DNA from 3 places in the Streptococcus sp. SCPM-O-B-15277 (M60) genome. Region 2 is predicted to be linked to each of the others. Evidence: predicted binding sites of a transcription regulator. Region 2 holds the regulator's gene; each other region holds the start of a gene.
The links. Region 2 encodes NrdR, which represses ribonucleotide reductase genes. Its sites were predicted from a motif close to ACACNATATATNGTGT; they were not measured.
Positions count from the first base shown of each region.

Region 1: nrdH (glutaredoxin-like protein NrdH) is a predicted target of NrdR. The motif match lies at 3,953-3,968, and genes of this name have one in related genera.
Region 3: nrdD (anaerobic ribonucleoside-triphosphate reductase) is a predicted target of NrdR. The motif match lies at 2,833-2,848, and genes of this name have one in related genera.

Region 1 is NZ_JBYQGR010000003.1:27,912-34,934, reverse strand. Features, by position in the region: gene AC3E9F_RS05220 (DeoR/GlpR family DNA-binding transcription regulator) at 1-154, opposite strand, end outside; gene nrdF (class 1b ribonucleoside-diphosphate reductase subunit beta) at 288-1,250, opposite strand; gene nrdE (class 1b ribonucleoside-diphosphate reductase subunit alpha) at 1,392-3,551, opposite strand; gene nrdH (glutaredoxin-like protein NrdH) at 3,621-3,839, opposite strand; gene AC3E9F_RS05200 (phosphocarrier protein HPr) at 4,200-4,463, shown strand; gene ptsP (phosphoenolpyruvate--protein phosphotransferase) at 4,468-6,201, shown strand; gene udk (uridine kinase) at 6,322-6,960, shown strand; gene AC3E9F_RS05185 (ECF transporter S component) at 6,993-7,023, opposite strand, start outside.
Region 2 is NZ_JBYQGR010000002.1:230,058-237,080, forward strand. Features, by position in the region: gene AC3E9F_RS04600 (LrgB family protein) at 1-592, shown strand, start outside; gene AC3E9F_RS04605 (hypothetical protein) at 662-1,393, opposite strand; gene AC3E9F_RS04610 (ABC transporter ATP-binding protein) at 1,409-2,104, opposite strand; gene AC3E9F_RS04615 (GntR family transcriptional regulator) at 2,108-2,473, opposite strand; gene nrdR (transcriptional regulator NrdR) at 2,616-3,089, shown strand; gene AC3E9F_RS04625 (replication initiation and membrane attachment family protein) at 3,090-4,259, shown strand; gene dnaI (primosomal protein DnaI) at 4,260-5,156, shown strand; gene AC3E9F_RS04635 (NADPH-dependent oxidoreductase) at 5,153-5,866, shown strand; gene der (ribosome biogenesis GTPase Der) at 5,880-7,023, shown strand, end outside.
Region 3 is NZ_JBYQGR010000004.1:32,960-39,982, forward strand. Features, by position in the region: gene AC3E9F_RS06575 (GNAT family N-acetyltransferase) at 1-368, opposite strand, end outside; gene AC3E9F_RS06580 (hypothetical protein) at 407-547, opposite strand; gene nrdD (anaerobic ribonucleoside-triphosphate reductase) at 561-2,768, opposite strand; gene AC3E9F_RS06590 (damage-inducible protein CinA) at 2,894-4,447, opposite strand; gene AC3E9F_RS06595 (hypothetical protein) at 4,492-4,626, opposite strand; gene mnmG (tRNA uridine-5-carboxymethylaminomethyl(34) synthesis enzyme MnmG) at 4,712-6,628, opposite strand; gene AC3E9F_RS06605 (NUDIX hydrolase) at 6,637-7,023, opposite strand, start outside.

The DNA of each region.
Region 1 (7,023 bases), on a different contig from region 2:
CTCGAACAAGTAGATCCTTGTCAGCAAGTTCTTGAAGATAACGTCGAGCAGTCATATCTGAGATATCTAAACGATTCATTATCTCTTTAACAGTAATTGTACCTTTGGTATTGACAATATCTAAAATCATATCAAGTTTTTCTTGTTTTAGCATTGAATCACCCCCATATCTAATATTATTTTATCATATTTTAAACATCTAATCAACATAAAGAACAAAAATAAACAAAAACAAAAACAAAAACATCTGTGTTTGTTTTTAACGCAGATGTTTTTTGTTTTTTTATTTAGTCTAATCCGTAGTTGTAATCGTCGTCCTGCATCGCTTCAACTTCACCAAGTAGATATCCATTACCAACTTGAGAGAAGAAGTCGTGGTTGGATGTACCAGTTGAAATTCCATTCATAACAATTGGGTTTACATCATCAGCTGAGTCAGGGAAGAGAGGATCTTGTCCTAGATTCATAAGAGCTTTATTGGCATTGTAGCGAAGGAAAGTTTTCACTTCTTCAGTCCATCCAACACCATCATAAAGGCTTTCTGTATAACCTTCTTCGTTTTCATAAAGTGTGTAAAGAAGATCGTACATCCAGTCTTTTAATTTTTCTTGTTCTTCTTCAGGCAATTCATTGAATCCAAGTTGGAATTTATAACCAATGTAGGTTCCGTGAACTGACTCGTCACGAATGATGAGTTTGATGATTTCAGCAACGTTAGCCAACTTGTTATTTCCTAGATAGTAGAGTGGAGTAAAGAAACCAGAGTAGAAGAGGAAGGTTTCAAGGAATACACTAGCTACTTTCTTTTCAAGTGGTGTTCCGTTAAGGTAAATCTCATTGATGATTTGTGCCTTTTTCTGAAGATATGGGTTTGTATCAGTCCATTCAAAGATTTCTTCAATCTCAGACTTGGTGTTCAAGGTTGAGAAAATAGAAGAATAAGATTTAGCATGGACAGATTCCATAAATTGAATGTTGTTAAAAACAGCTTCTTCGTGAGGAGTACGAATATCTGCACGGAGAGCATTTACCCCAGTTTCAGACTGCATGGTATCCAAAAGTGTCAAACCACCAAAGACTTTTCCTACTAAGTCTTTTTCTTTATTTGATAACTTTCTCCAGTCATCTAAGTCATTAGATAAGGGAATACGTGTATCCAACCAAAATTGCTCTGTTAGTTTTTCCCATGTTGATTTATCAATGACATCTTCGATGGCATTCCAGTTAATGGCTTTGTAGTAAGTTTCCATTACAAATCTCTTTCTTTTGATCTTAATAATTAAAATAAGGATGAATAGTGTATCACTTTAAGATTGAGCTACCGCACAAAAAGTCGGTACTCCGACTTTTTGTTGTTACCTAATCTTAGTATAGATGTTATAAGTTAGTCCTTAAATCACACAGCTTTCACATTGGTTAGCACCAACTTCACCGCCGTCATCTGTATAGGTACGAACGTAGTAGATCGACTTGATGCCCTTGTTAAAGGCGTAGTTACGAAGGATAGATAAGTCACGTGTTGTTTGTTTGTTTTCTTTCTTCCATTCGTAAAGACCTGTTGGGATATCACTACGCATGAAAAGAGTCAGTGAAAGCCCTTGGTCTACGTGCTCAGTAGCAGCAGCATAGACATCGATCACCTTACGCATATCCATATCGTAGGCAGAAGTGTAGTAAGGGATGGTTTCAGTTGACAATCCTGCAGCAGGATAGTAAATCTTACCGATTTTTTTCTCTTGGCGTTCTTCAATACGTTGAGTAATTGGGTGGATAGAAGCAGATACGTCATTGATGTAGCTGATAGAACCATTTGGTGCCACAGCAAGACGGTTTTGGTGGTAAAGACCATCTGCTTGTACTTTATCACGAAGTTCAGCCCAATCTTCTGCACTAGGGATGAAGATGTCTTTAAAGAGTTCTTTGACACGCTCTGATGTTGGAACAAACTCTCCAGTCACATACTTATCAAAGTAAGTGCCGTTGGCATAGTCTGATTTTTCAAAGTTGTGGAAGGTAACGCCACGTTCACGCGCGATGTTGTTTGATTCTACGAGGGTCCAGTAGTTCATGAGCATGAAGTAGATGCTAGTGAACTCAACAGACTCAGGTGATCCGTATTCAATCAATTGTTGGGCAAGGTAGCTGTGAAGTCCCATAGCTCCAAGTCCGAATGTATGAGCTTGGCTGTTTCCGTGGTCGATAGTAGGAACAGCTACGATGTGAGAACTATCAGTAACGAAGGTCAAAGCACGCACCATAGCACGGATTGAGCGACCAAAGTCAGGTGAAGTCATCATGTTGACCACGTTTGTTGAACCAAGGTTACATGAAACGTCAGTACCCATTTGAACAAATTCTTGCGCATCGTTGATAAGACTTGGTTCTTGGACTTGGAGAATCTCTGAACACAAGTTACTCATGATGATCTTTCCATCAACAGGATTTGCGCGGTTAGCAGTATCGATATTGACTACATACGGATAGCCAGATTCTTGTTGCAATTTAGAAATTTCAGTTTCCAAATCACGAGCCTTGATTTTTGTCTTACGGATGTTTGGATTTGCAACCAATTCATCGTATTTTTCAGTGATATCAATATAGTTGAAAGGTACGCCATACTCTTTTTCAACAGAATAAGGACTGAAGAGATACATTTCTTCATTTTTACGTGCTAATTCGTAGAATTTATCTGGTACCACAACACCAAGTGAGAGAGTCTTCACACGAACTTTTTCATCGGCATTTTCTTTCTTAGTTGAAAGGAAGGCGATAATGTCTGGGTGGAAGACGTTGAGGTAAACAACCCCAGCACCTTGACGTTGACCCAATTGGTTAGAGTAAGAGAAGCTATCTTCGAAAAGCTTCATAACTGGAACGACACCAGAAGCAGCACCTTCATATCCTTTGATAGGGGCTCCAGCTTCACGAAGGTTGCTGAGAGAAATCCCGACACCACCACCGATACGTGAAAGTTGAAGAGCTGAGTTGATAGAACGTCCGATAGAGTTCATATCATCTGTTACTTGAATCAAGAAACAGGACACCAATTCACCACGACGTGCACGACCTGCATTTAGGAAAGATGGTGTAGCAGGTTGGTAGCGTTGGTGGATGATTTCATTTGCGATATCAATCGCGATAGCTTCATCTCCATCGGCAAAGTAAAGAGCGTTAAAGAAGACACGGTCTTCCATGCTTTCAAGATAGTATTCGCCATCATTCGTTTTCAAGGCATATTGATTGTAAAACTTGTATGCTGCCATGAAAGACTTGAATTGGAAGTTTTGATCTTTAATAAATTGATAAAGCTCTTCTAAGAATTCTGGACGATATTTTTTGATAAACGCTGTTTCGATATAGTTTTGTTTGATGAGGTAATCAATTTTATCTATGATAGAATCAAATACCATTGAGTTAGGCACAACGTTTTCTTTAAAGAAAGCATCCAAGGCTTCTTTATCTTTATGAAGCATAATTTGACCGTTAACTGGACGGTTAATTTCATTGTTTAGACGGAAGTAAGTTACATCCTCAAGTTGTTTTAATCCCATAAAATTTCCTTTAATTCATTACAAAAGAAAGGCTTCTAAGATTGACATAGAAGCTTTGAGTCCTGATTGTTAAGCAAGTTTTTTGAGTTTTGCTGGTTGGAAGCCAGAGAAAACTTCAGTTGGTGTTTGAATGATAGGAGCAGCACTAAAGCCGAGCTCTTTAACTTGTTCAATAAATTCAGGTTGTTCGTCAAGATTGATTTCGCGATACGCGATGTTGTTACTGTCTAAGAATCGTTTGGTCATTTTACATTGAACACAATTATTTTTAGAATAAACGGTTACCATTCGTTAACTCCTCTTTCAAAATTTAATCACTTCTTAAGTATATCAGAAAAAAAATCTTTGTCAACGAAGAAAAACTAAATATTGTAGATTTTTTTTAGATGAGTGACGACCGAACACAATATATAGTGATTGCAAAAAATAAAACCCATAAATAACAGCGTTTTCAAAATGATAAAAATATAAAAAACTACATGATGTATTTTGATACATAAAATAGAAGATTTTCAGCAAGTTATCTGAAAGGAAAAAGAAGAAATCCCATAAAATACTTGAAAAAAATCCCAGAAGGTGATATAATACCAAATTGTAAGGGTTATCAGATATAACTCAAAAAGAAAACAATTAAAGGAGAGTCAAATTATGGCTTCTAAAGATTTCCACGTAGTGGCAGAAACAGGTATTCACGCACGTCCAGCAACATTGTTGGTACAAACTGCTAGCAAATTTGCTTCAGATGTTACTCTTGAGTACAAAGGTAAATCAGTTAACCTTAAATCTATCATGGGTGTTATGAGCCTTGGTGTAGGTCAAGGTGCTGATGTTACAATCACTGCTGAAGGTGCAGACGCTGACGATGCTATCGCTGCTATCTCAGAAACAATGGAAAAAGAAGGATTGGCATAAGAATATGACAGAAATGCTTAAAGGAATCGCAGCATCTGATGGTGTTGCAGTTGCTAAAGCATATCTACTCGTTCAACCGGATTTATCATTCGAGACTATTACAGTCGAAGATACAAATGCAGAAGAGGCTCGTTTGGATGTTGCTCTTGAAGCTTCTCAAAACGAGCTTTCTCTTATCCGCGAGAAGGCTGTAGGTACGCTTGGTGAAGAAGCGGCACAAGTATTTGACGCTCACTTGATGGTTCTTGCTGACCCTGAATTGATTGGTCAGATTAAAGAAACAATTCGTGCTAAAAAAGTAAATGCAGAGGCAGGTCTTAAAGAAGTAACAGACATGTTTATTACGATCTTTGAGGGGATGGAAGATAATCCATACATGCAGGAACGTGCAGCGGATATCCGCGACGTAACCAAACGTGTGTTGGCAAATCTTCTTGGCAAGAAATTGCCAAATCCAGCTTCTATTAATGAAGAAGTAATTGTCATTGCACACGACTTGACTCCATCTGACACTGCTCAATTAGACAAAAACTTTGTAAAAGCTTTTGTAACGAACATCGGTGGTCGTACTAGTCACTCTGCAATCATGGCTCGTACACTTGAAATTGCTGCTGTTTTGGGTACAAACAACATTACTGAGCTTGTAAAAGATGGTGATGTTTTGGCTGTATCTGGAATCACTGGTGAAGTAATCATCAATCCAAGTGAAGAACAAATTGCAGAATTCAAAGCAGCTGGTGAAGCTTATGCAAAACAAAAAGCTGAATGGGCTCTTTTGAAAGATGCTAAAACAGTTACTGCAGATGGCAAACACTTCGAGTTGGCTGCTAACATTGGTACCCCTAAAGATGTTGAAGGTGTGAACGAAAACGGTGCAGAAGCAGTTGGTCTCTACCGTACTGAATTCTTGTACATGGATTCTCAAGACTTCCCAACTGAAGACGACCAATATGAAGCTTACAAAGCAGTTCTTGAAGGTATGAACGGTAAACCTGTTGTCGTTCGTACAATGGATATCGGTGGGGACAAAGAACTTCCTTACTTTGATCTTCCTAAAGAAATGAACCCATTCTTGGGTTACCGTGCTTTGCGTATCTCAATCTCTGAAACTGGTAACCAAATGTTCCGTACTCAATTGCGTGCTTTGCTTCGTGCATCTGTTCACGGTAAATTGCGTATCATGTTCCCAATGGTTGCTTTGTTGAAAGAATTTCGTACTGCGAAAGCTATTCTTGAAGAAGAAAAAGCAAAATTGGTTGCTGAAGGTGTTTCTGTTGCGGATGATATCCAAGTTGGTATCATGATTGAAATCCCAGCTGCTGCGATGCTTGCAGACCAATTTGCTAAAGAAGTTGATTTCTTCTCAATTGGTACAAATGACCTTATCCAATACACAATGGCTGCTGACCGTATGAACGAACAAGTTTCATACCTTTACCAACCATATAACCCATCGATTCTTCGTTTGATTAATAATGTTATCAAAGCAGCTCACGCTGAAGGTAAATGGGCTGGTATGTGTGGTGAGATGGCTGGTGACCAAACTGCTGTTCCACTTCTTGTCGGAATGGGATTGGACGAGTTCTCAATGTCAGCTACTTCAGTACTTCGTACACGTAGCTTGATGAAGAAACTTGACACAGCTAAGATGCAAGAATACGCTAACCGTGCTCTTACTGAATGTTCAACAATGGAAGAAGTTCTTGAACTTTCTAAAGAATACGTTAACTTTGATTAAAAACATTAAAACCTTGTAGAACTAAACTACAAGGTTTTTTGTACTCTAATTTGAAAAGTCATCCTGTAAAATTTTCTAAAAATATGGTAAAATAGACAAAGGAAAAATACGGAGGCAACTATGCAAAACAGACCAATCATTATCGGAGTAACAGGGGGATCTGGTGGAGGAAAAACCAGTGTTTCGAAGGCTATCTTGTCACATTTTCCAAATGAGAAAATCTCTATGATTGAGCATGATTCCTACTATAAAGATCAATCACATTTAACCTTTGAAGAACGAATCAAAACTAATTATGACCATCCTTTTGCTTTTGATACTGACTTGATGATTGAGCAAATTAAGGAATTGTTGGCGGGGCGTCCTGTTGATATTCCTACCTATGATTATGCTGCCCATACAAGAAGCTCGAAAACCTATCGTCAAGAACCTCAAGACGTCTTTATTGTAGAAGGAATCTTGGTTTTGGAAGACAAACGTCTTCGTGATTTAATGGATATCAAGATTTTCGTTGATACTGATGATGATGTTCGTATCATCCGTCGTATTAAACGCGATATGGAAGAACGTGGTCGTAGTTTGGATAGCGTTATTGATCAGTACCTCGGAGTCGTAAAACCTATGTATCATCAGTTTATCGAGCCTACTAAACGCTATGCTGACATTGTGATCCCTGAAGGTGTCACCAATACTGTAGCAATTGATTTACTGACAACAAAAATTGAAAAGATTTTAGAAGAAGCCCGTTTAGCTCAGTGATAAAAAAAGAACTGTATCTCTTGATACAGTTTTTATTGTTTAATTTTTTCAAGTCTTGGAACA
Region 2 (7,023 bases):
TCCTTTGCTACTAGCGACCTTATTTATCATTGCATTTCTGAAATTGACGGGTATTTCTTACGCTGCCTATTATCAAGGTGGGGTTTATCTCAACAACTTGATTGTACCCTCGACAGTAGCACTCGGGATTCCTCTCTATAAAAGTTTTCACCTCATGAAGCATCACGTTAGAAGTATTCTACTAGGCAGTCTTCTAGCAGTCATCGTCAATACCACTTTTACAGCCCTAGTCGCTAAATTTTTCGGTATGGATTTCTTCTTAGCAATTTCGCTTTTCCCAAAGTCTGTAACGACGGCCATGGCGGTTGGAATTACGGAAAAGCTACAAGGGATCACAACAATCACCTTGGTAGTTGTGGTAGCAACTGGCATTTTGACTAGCGTTATTGGACCAACACTTTTAAAATGGCTGAAAATAGATGATCCAGTAGCTGCCGGTCTAGCCCTAGGAGGAACGGGTCACGCCGTTGGAACTGGGACAGCATTCCGTTATGGTTCTGTTGCAGGTGCCATGGCTGGTTTGGCTATCGGTGTCACCGGTATTCTCTACGTATTTGTCAGTCCCATCGTAGCAGGTTTGATATTGAGTTAAAAAATAAGAATTTTATATTTCTTTGTGTAAAAAGAAGCCCCTAGCTTTATTTGCTAGGGGCTTCATTCATTATTGTAAGTTTACTTTGTTCTTTAAGATGTAGTAGGTGCCGAGATAGAAGCCGACGCTAAGGATTAAGTCCTTGAAAATTTCAAAGGATAATACCCAATTGTAGTCGAAATCGATGCGAAGATTTAGGGTGATAAAACCAAGGACTATTTGGATAGCTATGTAGGCGACAACCGCAAGAGCTGTACGGTATTCATTAAAGAGTTGACCAATAGAGATAGAAAAGTAGATACAAAGGATACTTGCAAGAGTGTTAACGATATAGGAAATCAAGGCTAACCAGAAATCATCTTGATAATTTTTGAGAATAAACTCGGCAACGTTGGATATTAAGACGTCTGGTTGAATCATGGATATGATGATGTAAAGACTAAAAAGGAAAACCACTGTACTTGCCAAAGACCAAACAAAGGCTCCAAGAAGTTTAGCGGAGAGGATCTGGTGTTCAGATACTGGCAGGGTGAGAGTTAAATAGCCACGACGATCGTAAACGCTTCCCTTAAATCGTTGAATAATCAAAATCAAGGTTGAGATACTCAAAGTAATAACCAGACCCCCAAAAACCAGAGATAGAAATACTAACATGACAACACCCTTGTCTTGATAATAGGTGCTAGTAAGGGTGCTGCCCTGAATTCCTATGATGACAGATAGGGATAGTACAGCAGCATAGAGGGCTAAAAACCATTTGTTGACATTTTTAAATTCATAACGAACTAAATTCCAAAACATAAGAATCTCCTTTAACTAGGCTTTGAATTCGTGACGGAAGAGCTGGTCGATAGACTCTCCTGATTCGTAGCGAATATCATCCACATTTCCTTGACGGACAACTTTTCCATCCTTGAGGAAGACAATCTCATCCAAGATTGGTTCGATGTCTGAAATCAAGTGGGTTGAAATCAAGACAGTCGAAGTTGGAGAGTAGTTGTTGATGATGGTGTTCAAGATGTAGTCACGAGCTGCGGGATCGACACCACCGATTGGTTCGTCAAGGACGTATAGACGAGCGTCACGACTCATGACAAGGATCAACTGAACTTTTTCTTTGTTCCCTTTTGAGAGTTTCTTGAAACGGCTATTCTCATCGATACCAAGGTCACGAAGAAGACCTTGAGCACGCTCCAGATTGAAATCTTTATAGAAGGTCTTGAAAAAGGTAAGAGCTTCTTTGACTTTCATCTGTTCGTTGAGATAGGTCGTATCAGGTAGATAAGAAACGATAGCCTTAGTTGCTGGGCTTGGTTCCATGCCATTGATGAGGATACGCCCTTGCTCTGGTTGGAGTAAACCGTTGATTAGTTTAATTAAGGTTGTCTTTCCAGAACCGTTTGGGCCAAGGAGTCCAACAATCTTTCCGGCTGGGATTTCAAGGGAAACATTTTGAAGAGCAGGGCTTGCTCCATAGAATTTTGAAACATTTTCAAATGTTAACAAGGTCATAGTCTAAACTCCTTCAATATAATCTCTCAAAACAGTTGGTAGTTCTTCTTTTTCATAGCCAAATTCTACCATGCCTGTTACAAATTGCTGCAGTTGTTCTTCAGATAGTTGCTTACGGGATTGGAGGATTAGGTCCAAGTCCTCGGTGACAAAACGACCTGCAGTCCGCTTGGTGTATACGAAGCCTTCTCTTTCTAGATCTGATAGGGCACGTTGGATGGTATTAGGATTGACGCCAGCCTCGCTAGCCAGTTCTCTGACAGTTGGCAGTTGTTGGTTGGGTTCTAGTTTATGGGAAACGATTTGCAGTTTGATTTTATCCATTATCTGCAAATAAATGGGTTTGTTGTTATCAAATGTCCAGGACATCACAGTCTCCTTTCTACAATTTCTTTTTGTATCACTTAAATAATACAACTAAACAAAAAACTTGTCAAGCCAAAAGGAGAATTATTTTGGGAATTGCTCAAAAAATGGTATAATGAAAAGAAAACGACAAGGAGGGGAAGGCATGCGTTGTCCAAAATGTGGCGCTACTAAATCAAGTGTTATCGATAGCCGTCAGGCTGAAGAAGGAAATACGATTAGAAGAAGACGTGAGTGTGAAGAATGCCAGCATCGTTTTACAACCTATGAACGTGTAGAAGAAAGAACGCTGGTTGTGGTCAAGAAGGATGGCACACGGGAGCAGTTCTCAAGAGATAAAATCTTTAATGGGATTATCCGTTCAGCCCAAAAACGTCCGGTGTCCAGTGATGAAATTGGCATGGTGGTCAATCGTATCGAACAAAAACTCCTCAGTCGCAATGATAATGAAATTCAGAGCGAAGATATTGGTTCGCTCGTCATGGAAGAGTTAGCTGAACTCGACGAAATCACATACGTTCGTTTTGCTAGTGTCTATCGTAGCTTTAAGGACGTGAGTGAGCTCGAAAATCTTCTCAAACAAATTACGCAATCTTCAAAGAAGAAAAAGGAAAAATAAATGAAGCCTAATGATCGTTTTTCTTTTCTAAAGAATAATCGGGTGTCGCAAGATCCCACAACTTTGGTGCAGTGCTACCTCCCGATTATCGGTCAGGATGCGCTGAGTCTTTACCTTTATACCTTAGCTTTTTGGGATGATGGACAAAAAGAACACCTTTTTGCAGCTATTCTCAATCATCTCAATTTTGGGATGGACAGGCTTTTAAAGGCTTTTAAAATCTTATCAGCCTTCAATTTGGTTACCCTCTATCAAAAGGGTGACGGCTATGAACTTGCTATTCATCCAACGCTTTCTAGCTCAGATTTCTTGCATCATACGGTTTATCGTACCTTATTGGAGAAAAAAATCGGTGAGCCAGCAGTTTCTGATTTTCGCCAAGAGTCTGCAGGTGGAGAGCCTTTGACCGTTTCTTTGAGTCAGGCCTTTCCAGAGATAGAAGACATGGCTAGTCATGATGAGACACCAGTAAAAGCTGATTTTAAAAATGATTTTGATTTGGAGCATTTTCGTCAACTTATGGCGAGAGACAATCTTCGTTTCCAAGATGAACAGTCAGATGTCTTAGAGCTATTTAAAATCTCTGACGAGAAAAAATGGACTTGGTTTGAGACCTATCAATTGGCTAAGGCGACAGCTGTTTCACAAGTTATTTCTGTCAAGCGTATGCGTGAAAAATTAGCACAAGAGTCTGTCTCTTCGGACTTTAGTCCCCAAGAAGCGACCATTATCCGAGAAGCTAAAAGTAAGACTGCCCTGCAATTTTTAGCGGGTATCAAACAAACCTTAAATGCTGGAATTATCCAAGCCGAACGCGATTTATTAAAGCAGATGGCAGATTTAGGCTTGCTTGATGAAGTTATCAATGTCGTTATCCTCTTGACCTTCAACAAGGTTGATTCTGCCAACCTCAATGAAAAATATGCCATGAAAGTGGCCAACGATTACTCTTATAACAAGATCAGAACTGCTGAAGAAGCTGTACTTCGAATCAGAGAGAAGAATCAAAAGGGGCAAGAACAAAAATCAGCGAAAACAAGCCAAACTAAAAGTAATGTCCCAAAATGGAGTAATCCAGAATATAAAAATGAAACCAGCGAAGAAACTCGCTTGGAGTTAGAACGTAAGAAAAAAGAAATGTTAGACCGATTAGGAAAAGGAGGAGACTAGATGGAAAGTGTAGGAGATGTGCTTAAAGATCATCCCAGCCGTTTTCAATACCAGGACTTGGTCCAGCAGATTGTAAAAGATCCAGATGTTGCGGCTTTTATCCAGAAGGAATCTCTCAGTCAAGAGGAATTGAATCGTAGTATCTCTAAGTTTAATCAATACATCACCGAACGTGATAAGTTCCTTCGCGGAGATACCGACTATATTGCTCGAGGTTATAAGCCAATTTTAGTCATGAATCATGGTTACGCAGATGTATCCTATGAGGAAACTCCGGAACTGATTGCGGCTGAGAAAGAAGCGGCTATCAAGAACCGTCTCAGACTAATCAATCTTCCAGCTAGTCTTAAAAAAGCTAGTTTGGCTCAAGTTGATTTGGATGACTTGGGACGCATGCCAGTTTTTGAAAAGCTCTTTACTTTTGTTGAGCAATATCCAGAAGTCCGTAAAGGTCTCTATCTCTATGGAGACTTTGGAGTCGGGAAGAGCTTTATGGTGGCTGCCCTAGCCCATGATTTGTCTGAAAAACGTGGTGTTTCATCTACCCTTCTTCATTATCCGAGCTTTGTCATTGATGTCAAAAATGCTATTGGTGATGGGAATGTCAAGAATTTAGTCGATGAAATCAAGCAAGCTGAAGTCTTGATTTTTGATGATATTGGTGCGGAGCAATCAACGCCTTGGGTGCGTGATGAAGTCTTGCAAGTCATTCTCCAATATCGTATGCAGGAAGATTTGCCAACCTTCTTTACCTCGAATTTCAATTTTGAAGATTTGGAAAAACATTTTGCCAAAGGCAAGAATGGAAATGATGAAACATGGGAAGCTAGACGTGTGATGGAGCGTATCCGTTATTTAGCAGAGGAAACACGACTAGAAGGAGAAAACCGCCGATGAGTGAAACAATCACCTTAATGAAATCTCATACCTCGGTTCGCAGATTTAAAGAAGAAGCGATCCCTCAAGAAGATTTAAATACCATTTTATCTGCAGGGCAAATGGCTTCTTCTTGGAAAAATTTCCAATCTTATTCTGTGATTCTAGTCAGAAGTCAAGAAAAGAAAGATGCTCTTTTTGAGCTAGTTCCTCAGGAAGCGATTCGTCAGTCTGCCGCCTTCCTCCTCTTTGTAGGAGATTTAAACCGTGCAGAAAAAGGGGCTCGTCTCCATACCGATACTTTCCAACCTCAAGGGGTGGAAGGACTCCTAATCACTTCAGTAGATGCAGCCTTGGCTGGACAGAATACCTTGCTTGCGGCAGAAAGCCTTGGCTATGGTGGAGTAATCATCGGTTTGGTGCGTTACAAATCTGTTGAATTGGCAGAATTGTTCAAGCTTCCTGACTATACCTACCCAGTTTTTGGGATTGCACTTGGTGTGCCGAACCAAAAACATGATGTAAAACCAAGATTGCCACTAGAGAATGTTGTTTTTGAGGAAGAATACCAAGAACAAACAGCTGAGGCTATTGAAGCCTATGACCGTGTGCAGACCGAATATGCAGGAGCTCGTGCGACTACGACTTGGAGTCAACGTCTTGCAGAGCAATTCGGTCAGCCTGAACCAAGCTCGACTAGAGAAAATCTTGAACAAAAGAACTTATTATAGAAAGTGAGAAAACATGGCCTTACCAACTGTTGCCATCGTAGGACGTCCCAATGTTGGGAAATCAACCCTGTTTAACCGTATTGCAGGGGAACGCATCTCAATCGTAGAAGATGTTGAAGGTGTAACACGGGACCGCATCTATGCTACTGGTGAGTGGCTCAATCGTTCTTTCAGTATGATTGATACTGGAGGGATTGATGATGTTGATGCTCCGTTTATGGAACAAATCAAGCACCAGGCAGAGATTGCCATGGAAGAAGCTGATGTCATCGTTTTTGTAGTTTCTGGAAAAGAAGGCATCACAGATGCTGACGAATACGTAGCCCGTAAACTCTATAAAACTCATAAACCTGTTATCCTAGCTGTCAACAAGGTTGACAATCCGGAAATGCGAAATGATATCTATGATTTCTATGCTCTTGGCTTGGGTGAACCATTGCCAATTTCATCTGTGCACGGGATTGGTACAGGGGATGTATTAGATGCCATCGTCGAAAATCTTCCACATGAAGTCGAAGATGAAAATCCAGATGTCATTAAATTCAGCTTGATTGGTCGACCGAATGTCGGAAAATCTAGCTTGATTAATGCCATTTTGGGAGAAGATCGCGTAATTGCCAGTCCTGTAGCTGGTACAACTCGTGATGCCATTGATACACATTTTACAGATGCGGATGGCCAAGAGTTTACCATGATTGATACGGCTGGTATGCGTAAGTCTGGTAAAGTCTATGAAAACACAGAGAAATACTCAGTCATGCGTGCCATGCGTGCTATTGACCGTTCAGATGTAGTCTTGATGGTCCTCAATGCTGAAGAAGGCATCCGTGAGTACGACAAGCGTATCGCAGGATTTGCCCACGAAGCTGGTAAAGGGATGATCATTGTAGTTAACAAGTGGGATACTCTTGAAAAAGATAACCACACCATGAAAAACTGGGAAGAGGATATTCGTGAACAGTTCCAATATCTACCTTACGCACCGATTATCTTTGTTTCGGCTTTGACCAAGCAACGTCTCCACAAACTTCCAGAGATGATTAAACAAATCAGCGAGAGTCAAAATACCCGTATCCCATCAGCAGTCTTGAATGATGTCATTATGGATGCTATCGCCATCAACCCAACACCGACAGACAAAGGGAAACGTCTCAAGA
Region 3 (7,023 bases), on a different contig from region 2:
TCCTTGGCAATTTGTAGACCTTGTCGGAGGGATTCTTTGGCGTAGCCTTTGCCCCTTTCAGAGGGACGGATGGAGTAGCCAATATGGCCAGCATGATTCAGCAATCCCTCATTTAGTCTCAGCCGTAAATTTAAAAAACCTAAAGCATGATCTGATTTATCAAACAATACGAACTGAATTGATGGAACACGATTTTTAGGCAATTTTATTCCCATTTCTTTATTAAGGTTAGTTTCTAGCCAATTCTCATAATCAAAGTTCTCAGCATCCCAAAATCCGCCATCGTGGGCTGATTGGCTCTTTTCAAACTCTGCCATCATGTTTAATACAGCTTCTTTATCTGCCAATGTCGGTCTGCGTAATTCCATATTCCCCTCCCTGCTATAAGAAAAGCGAGAGGCAACTCTCACTTTTTCTTGTTTTTGTTTAAAAACTGTTCTCTAAGGCTAGCCACTCGGTCTTTTTTGCTGCTTCCACCTTTCGAATGTTTCTCGTGGAATCGTTGGACCAAGGCCTTGCCTTTATCATCTAATTGATATTTTCCCATGCTATCTCTCTCTCTAATTTCTTACTTCATGTCCTGCTGTTTTGATAGTAGAACCGTTCATGTGTTTGACACGCGCAGCAATTTCCTTGTGGCGTCCATTAACCATCGGACGCGCTTGTGGGTTCCCAAGATAGCCACAGGTTCGTTTAACCACGTCTACTGTTTTAGGATCATTATTTCCACAGTTAGGACAAGCAAATCCTCTCTCAGTAGGTTCAAAATCTCCTTCAAAATCACACTTGTAACAGCGGTCAATCGGAGTATTAGTTCCGAGATAACCTACACGATCATAAGCATAGTCCCAAACAGCTTCCAAAGCCTTTGGATTTTGTTGGAGAACTGGGTACTCGCAGTAGTGGATAAAGCCACCTGATGCACCTGCTTCTGGGTAGACTTTCTCAAAGTCCAATTTTTCAAAAGGTGTTGGATTTTTGCGGACATCATAATGAAAGGAATTTGTGTAGTATTCTTTATCAGTAATGTCTGGAATAGAGCCGAATTTCTCTGTATCCAAACGACAGAATCGGTCCGTTAAACTTTCAGATGGTGTTGAATAGATAGAGAAGTGATAACCGTATTGGTCAGACCACTCTTCTACTCGGCGCTTCATATCACGAATAATATCCAGTGTAAATTCCTTGGCTTCTGGATTAGTTTCCCAATCATTACCAAAGAAGACGGTCGCTACCTCGTACAAGCCAATATAGCCCAGAGAAATAGTTGCACGACGATTCTTAAAGAGTTGATCAACACTTTCTTCTTTTCCAAGACGACGTCCGAAGGCTCCATATTGATAAAGAATTGGTGCATTAGCTGGAGTGGCTTCCTTGGTTCTTTCCACACGATAAACCAAGGCATCTTCCGCGATGTTCATGCGCTCGTTGAAGATTTCCCAGAACTTGTTCAGGTCGCCTTCTGATTCGAGGGCAATACGAGGAAGATTGACCGTCACCACCCCTAGATTCATACGGCCCGAATTGACTTCTACTCCATTTTCATCCTTCCATCCTTGAAGGAATGAACGGCATCCCATCGGAACTTTGAAAGAACCAGTCAACTCGACAATCTTATCATAAGACAAGACATCCGGGTACATGCGCTTAGTTGCACACTCAAGAGCCAACTGCTTGATATCGTAGTTAGGCGATCCCTCTTCTAAGTTAAGTCCTCTTTTTAGGGTGAAGATGAGTTTTGGGAAGATAGCTGTACGGTGTTCTGAACCAAGCCCCTTGATTCGAATGTTTAAAATCGCCTTTTGAATTTCACGTTCAAAACGATTGGTTCCTAGACCGAAACCAAGAGAGGTAAAAGGGGTTTGACCATTTGAGGTAAAGAGGGTGTTAATCTCGTACTCTAGAGATTGCATGGCATCGTAGATGTCCTTTTGCGTTTTCTTCCAGGCGTACTCCTCACGCTTATCAGGCAGAACCCATTCCTCTGCATCTTTGAGGTGCTTTTGGTAATTTTTCTCTGCATATGGAGCCAAGACTTCATCAATCCGGTCTGCTGAACAGCCTCCATACTGACTTGATGCAACGTTGGCGATGATTTGGGAAATCTGTGCTGTCGCAGTTTGGATAGACTTGGGACTCTCTACCTCAGCATTCCCAATCTTAAAACCATTTTCCAACATGCCCTTGAAATCAATCAAACAGCAGTTAGTCATAGGGGTGTAGGGGCTATAGTCCAAATCGTGATAGTGGATATCCCCTTTTTGATGGGCATTTGCCACATGTTTAGGAAGCATTTGAAGTCCGATTGATTTTCCAACAATTCCTGCCGTCAAATCACGCTGGGTATTAAAAACATCACTATCCTTATTGGCATTTTCATTGACAACCGCCTGATCTTTATTGAGCAGTTTATGGATGCTGAAGTTAATATCTGTTGCTTTTGAGCGCTCAAAATCACGCTGGGTCCGATAAGTAATATACTCCTCGGCCAAAGCGTATTCTTTAGCTTCCAACAACTCGTGTTCTACGATATTTTGGATTTCGTAGATTTTTACACCTTGCGGGAAACGGCTATGAATCTCTTCAACGATACGTTCAACTAGGGTACTAAGTCGCTTTTCAACCAAAGGGGTTACATCCATCACCTTTTCAGCAGCCTTATGAAGCGCTTTGTCAATCTTGTCTACATCAAAAATTACACGTCTGCCGTCACGCTTTTCAACGAATAAAGTCGGATCAGGGACAGCCTTCTCTTCCAATACAATCATATCCATACCCTTTTCTTAAATATAATATTGATTCTAAAAAGTATTATATCACTAAAAAAATAAAAATCAATATCTTGTGTTAAAAAATAAAAATTTTTTAAAATTACACAAGATATTGATAGTTTTTATTTTAATTTGTAGAGTTTAAAGTCTTTGAATTCACTTTGAACCGCTTGATAATTTTCAGCTAAAAGTTGCTCAACTTCTGTCCATAGGGTTGTTTTTGTATTCACTACAATCATCTTTGGTTGATTATCTCGTAGATCATTTACAAGCTTGGTACGATTTGCATCAAGTCCTGTATGCAATCTCGGTGATAATAACTGACTAGCAGCCAAGCGTTCGCTAGCCTTATAACTACTTGTCTGATCATCCCAAACATAGATACGATCTGTAGCTTGCGTTTCCCCTTTGACCTTAGCTTCAATACTAGTTCGTTCTTGAAATTGTTCCGCATGAAGCAAATATCGTGATAGTACAGGTGCTAAAAATAGATAAGTAAGAGCTAAAATTGGCAGATAGGCATTCCCTTTTAGAAAAGCTCCCCATACCGAAGTTTCTTCTCTAGATCGTCTACGACGATTGGCTCCTTCTGGTTTCTCTGTACGAATCCCAGCCAGTAAAAGAAGAGACAAGAAAGGAAGTAACTCCACCATACGACTGCCGTGGATTTGGTCTGTAGAAAAAATTTCTAAAACCAATACCAAAATGACAGCAATTGCAGCAAAGATTGATAAGACAGACTGTTTCAATGGTTTAGATTGGAAGAGGCCTGTAAATGCCATCGTCAACGCTCCAAGAGCAATGGCTAACAATCCATAGAAAAGGATGTTGTCTAGCAATCCCGGGTTAGACGTAAAGTTCAAACTATCTACTGGGTAGAGTATTTGACTAATCGCATTTCCAAAACTACCTTTATAAACCGTGTAGTAGCCAATTGGATAAAAGAAAATTGAAAAACCAAGGCCCGCAGCAAAAAATTGATAGACCCCATGAGTCAATTTATTGCGACCGACATTAAAAGCTGTTACTGCAAGAAACAAGACGAATGCATACAAGGTTGTAACCAAAGGTGCAAAGAAAAATGCTAGAGCCAAGCTAGCTCCAATACGTAAGAAACCCCTATCTTGGTTTGGTTCTGCCAAATAAGCCGTCACTAAACTTAGAGCATAAAACAAGAATGGGAGAGCAAGAATAGTTGCATAGCCACCACCAAAGCTAAGAGCACTAGCTAGGATATAAAAGACTGTCAATACTTGTTGTGATTGTTTATTTTGTTCCGTCAGATTGTAAGCTGAAGGAAAAAGAAAGAATCCGGCACCTACTAAAGCTAACCAATTAAAGACGGCAAACAAAATACTTCCCTGGGTTACATACTGTAAAAAGTAATAGAGGATACCACTCGTTCCAAAATAATCTGTGTAGACGTCGCCGCTCTGATGCATAGCCCATCCAATATAAAAATCCTGGGACTGCTCAGGACTTATTAACCCTAAGAAGAAGGGTAAAATTACGGACACAAGCACCACTATAGTACTCAAAAAGAGGATATTCAAAAATGGTAAGCAGGCAGGCTGACGAGTTTCAACCTCGAGTTGCTCCTCATTTTCTACTGGAGCATCCTGACTTCCCATCCAAGTTGGAGTTGGTTCGTCTTCTAATCTGCCATATACGTTCATTCGCTCTCTCCTATATTTTAATTTGTTCTAGTATATCAAAAAGTCTAGTTCTTGTCAGCCTTTGGCGGACGTTCGCTCAACTTTTCAGACAAGGTAACAAAGCGTTCAATCTCATAAAAACGATGATATGAAACTCTTTTATAGCGGTCTAAAAAATTTTTTTCTTCTACTGTAAGCATAGTCATTTCTCCTTTTCTCTTAATTCGAAAAATGAAGAAAAATTTAAAAAACTGAATTCTCAAAAGAGAATTCAGCTTTTTATTTTTAGTCAGCTTTCTTTTCTAAGTTTTTAGAAATGCTTCGATTTTTACCTTCTAAATACACCATAAGAATTGAAATATCTGCTGGGTTTACACCTGAAATACGGCTAGCTTGGCCGATGGTTTCTGGATTGATGAGCTTGAACTTCTGGCGAGCTTCAGTCGCGATAGAGTCAATATCATCCCAGTCAATATTCGCTGGAATCCGTTTTTCTTCCATGCGTTTCATCTTGGCAACCTGATCCATGGCTTTTGAGATATAGCCTTCGTACTTGATTTCTGTTTCAATCAATTCGATAATCTTGTCATCTAACTCTTCAGCAGCAGGTCCGATGAAAGCCACCACATCTTGGTAAGAGACTTCTGGGCGACGAAGGAATTCCTTGGCTGTCACCGCATCTGTCAATGGCTTGAACCCCATCTCCTCAACCTTAGCATTTGTTTCCTTGACTGGCTTGAGTTTGATGCTGTCTAAACGCTTCATTTCATTTTCAAATTGATTTTTCTTGATTTCAAAACGAGCCCAACGTTCATCATCAACAAGCCCAATCTCGCGCCCCATCTCAGTCAAACGCATATCGGCATTGTCATGACGGAGGATGAGGCGGTATTCAGCACGACTTGTCAAGAGACGGTAAGGTTCAATGGTCCCCTTAGTTACCAAGTCATCAATCATCACTCCGATATAACCGTCGCTTCGTTTCAGAATTAACTCAGGCTTGCCTTGGATTTTCAGCGCTGCGTTGATACCCGCGATAATCCCTTGACCAGCAGCTTCTTCATATCCAGACGTTCCATTTGTCTGGCCAGCAGTGAAAAGACCTGAGATTTTCTTGGTTTCAAGCGTTGCACGCAATTGATGAGGCAAGACCATGTCGTACTCGATAGCATAACCTGTACGCATCATCTCTGCATTTTCCAAACCTTTGATAGAATGAACCAAGTCACGTTGGACATCCTCAGGAAGACTAGTTGAAAGTCCTTGGACATAAACTTCTTCTGTGTTTCGTCCTTCTGGCTCAAGGAAAAGCTGGTGACGTTCCTTGTCTGCAAAGCGAACAATCTTATCCTCAATCGACGGACAGTAACGAGGTCCCACTCCCTTAACCACACCTGTAAACATAGGCGCACGGTGGAGGTTGTTTTGGATAATCTCATGACTGGTACCATTGGTGTAGGTTAACCAGCATGGAACTTGGTCTTTAACATAATCTTCATCACGTGAAGTGTAAGAGAAGTGATTTGGTGTTTCATCTCCTGGCTGAATCTCTGTCACATCATAGTTGATGGAGGAAGCCTTGACACGTGGAGGCGTTCCTGTCTTGAAACGACCGATTTCAAGTCCAAGTTCCTTGAGATTGTCAGCAAGGTTTATAGAAGCTAGGCTGTGGTTTGGCCCTGATGAGTACTTGAGATCTCCGATGATGATTTCCCCACGGAGGGCTGTCCCTGTGGTCACGATAACAGCCTTGGCAGCATATTCCTGATGGGTAGCTGTACGAACACCGACAACCTTGCCTTCTTCCACCAAAATCTCATCAATCATAGTTTGACGAAGGGTTAGATTTTCTTGATTTTCAACCGTCTTGCGCATTTCCTTAGAGTAAAGTTCCTTATCAGCCTGCGCACGAAGGGCACGGACAGCTGGTCCCTTCCCAGTGTTGAGCATCTTCATCTGGATGTAAGTCTTGTCAATGGTCTTAGCCATTTCGCCACCAAGGGCATCTACCTCACGCACGACAATCCCCTTGGCAGAACCACCAATAGACGGATTACATGGCATGAAAGCCAACATTTCAATGTTGATAGTCGCAAGCAAGACCTTGCAGCCCATACGGCTCGCAGCTAGGGAAGCTTCGACCCCCGCATGTCCCGCACCGATTACAATAATATCGTATTCTTCCGTAAAATTATAAGTCATTTTCTCTCCTATTCTTCAAGGTGAATGTGTCTTAGTTGCCCGTCCCAATCTGGTAGGGCTATTTTTAAAAAGGTTGGAACCAGCTGGATATTCTGGAGTTTATCCAAATCAATCCACTCACAGGGCTGCCTTTTATCATCTTCCTGCATGGTCAACGGGGCATCCTCAAGTAAGTCTACTAGAAAATGAAACTCGATGTTGTGATAGGAAACACCGTCCTGTTCAAAACGATTTTCAACCACGAAAGCTAGTGGCCCAGCTTGAGCTTTAACACCCAGTTCTTCCCTCACTTCGCGGACTACCGCGTCTTCCGTGCTTTCATTTACTTGGATCGCACCGCCAATAGTGTAATACTTGCCCTTATCTTTGGTGACTAGGAGCTTGCGGTTTTGAAG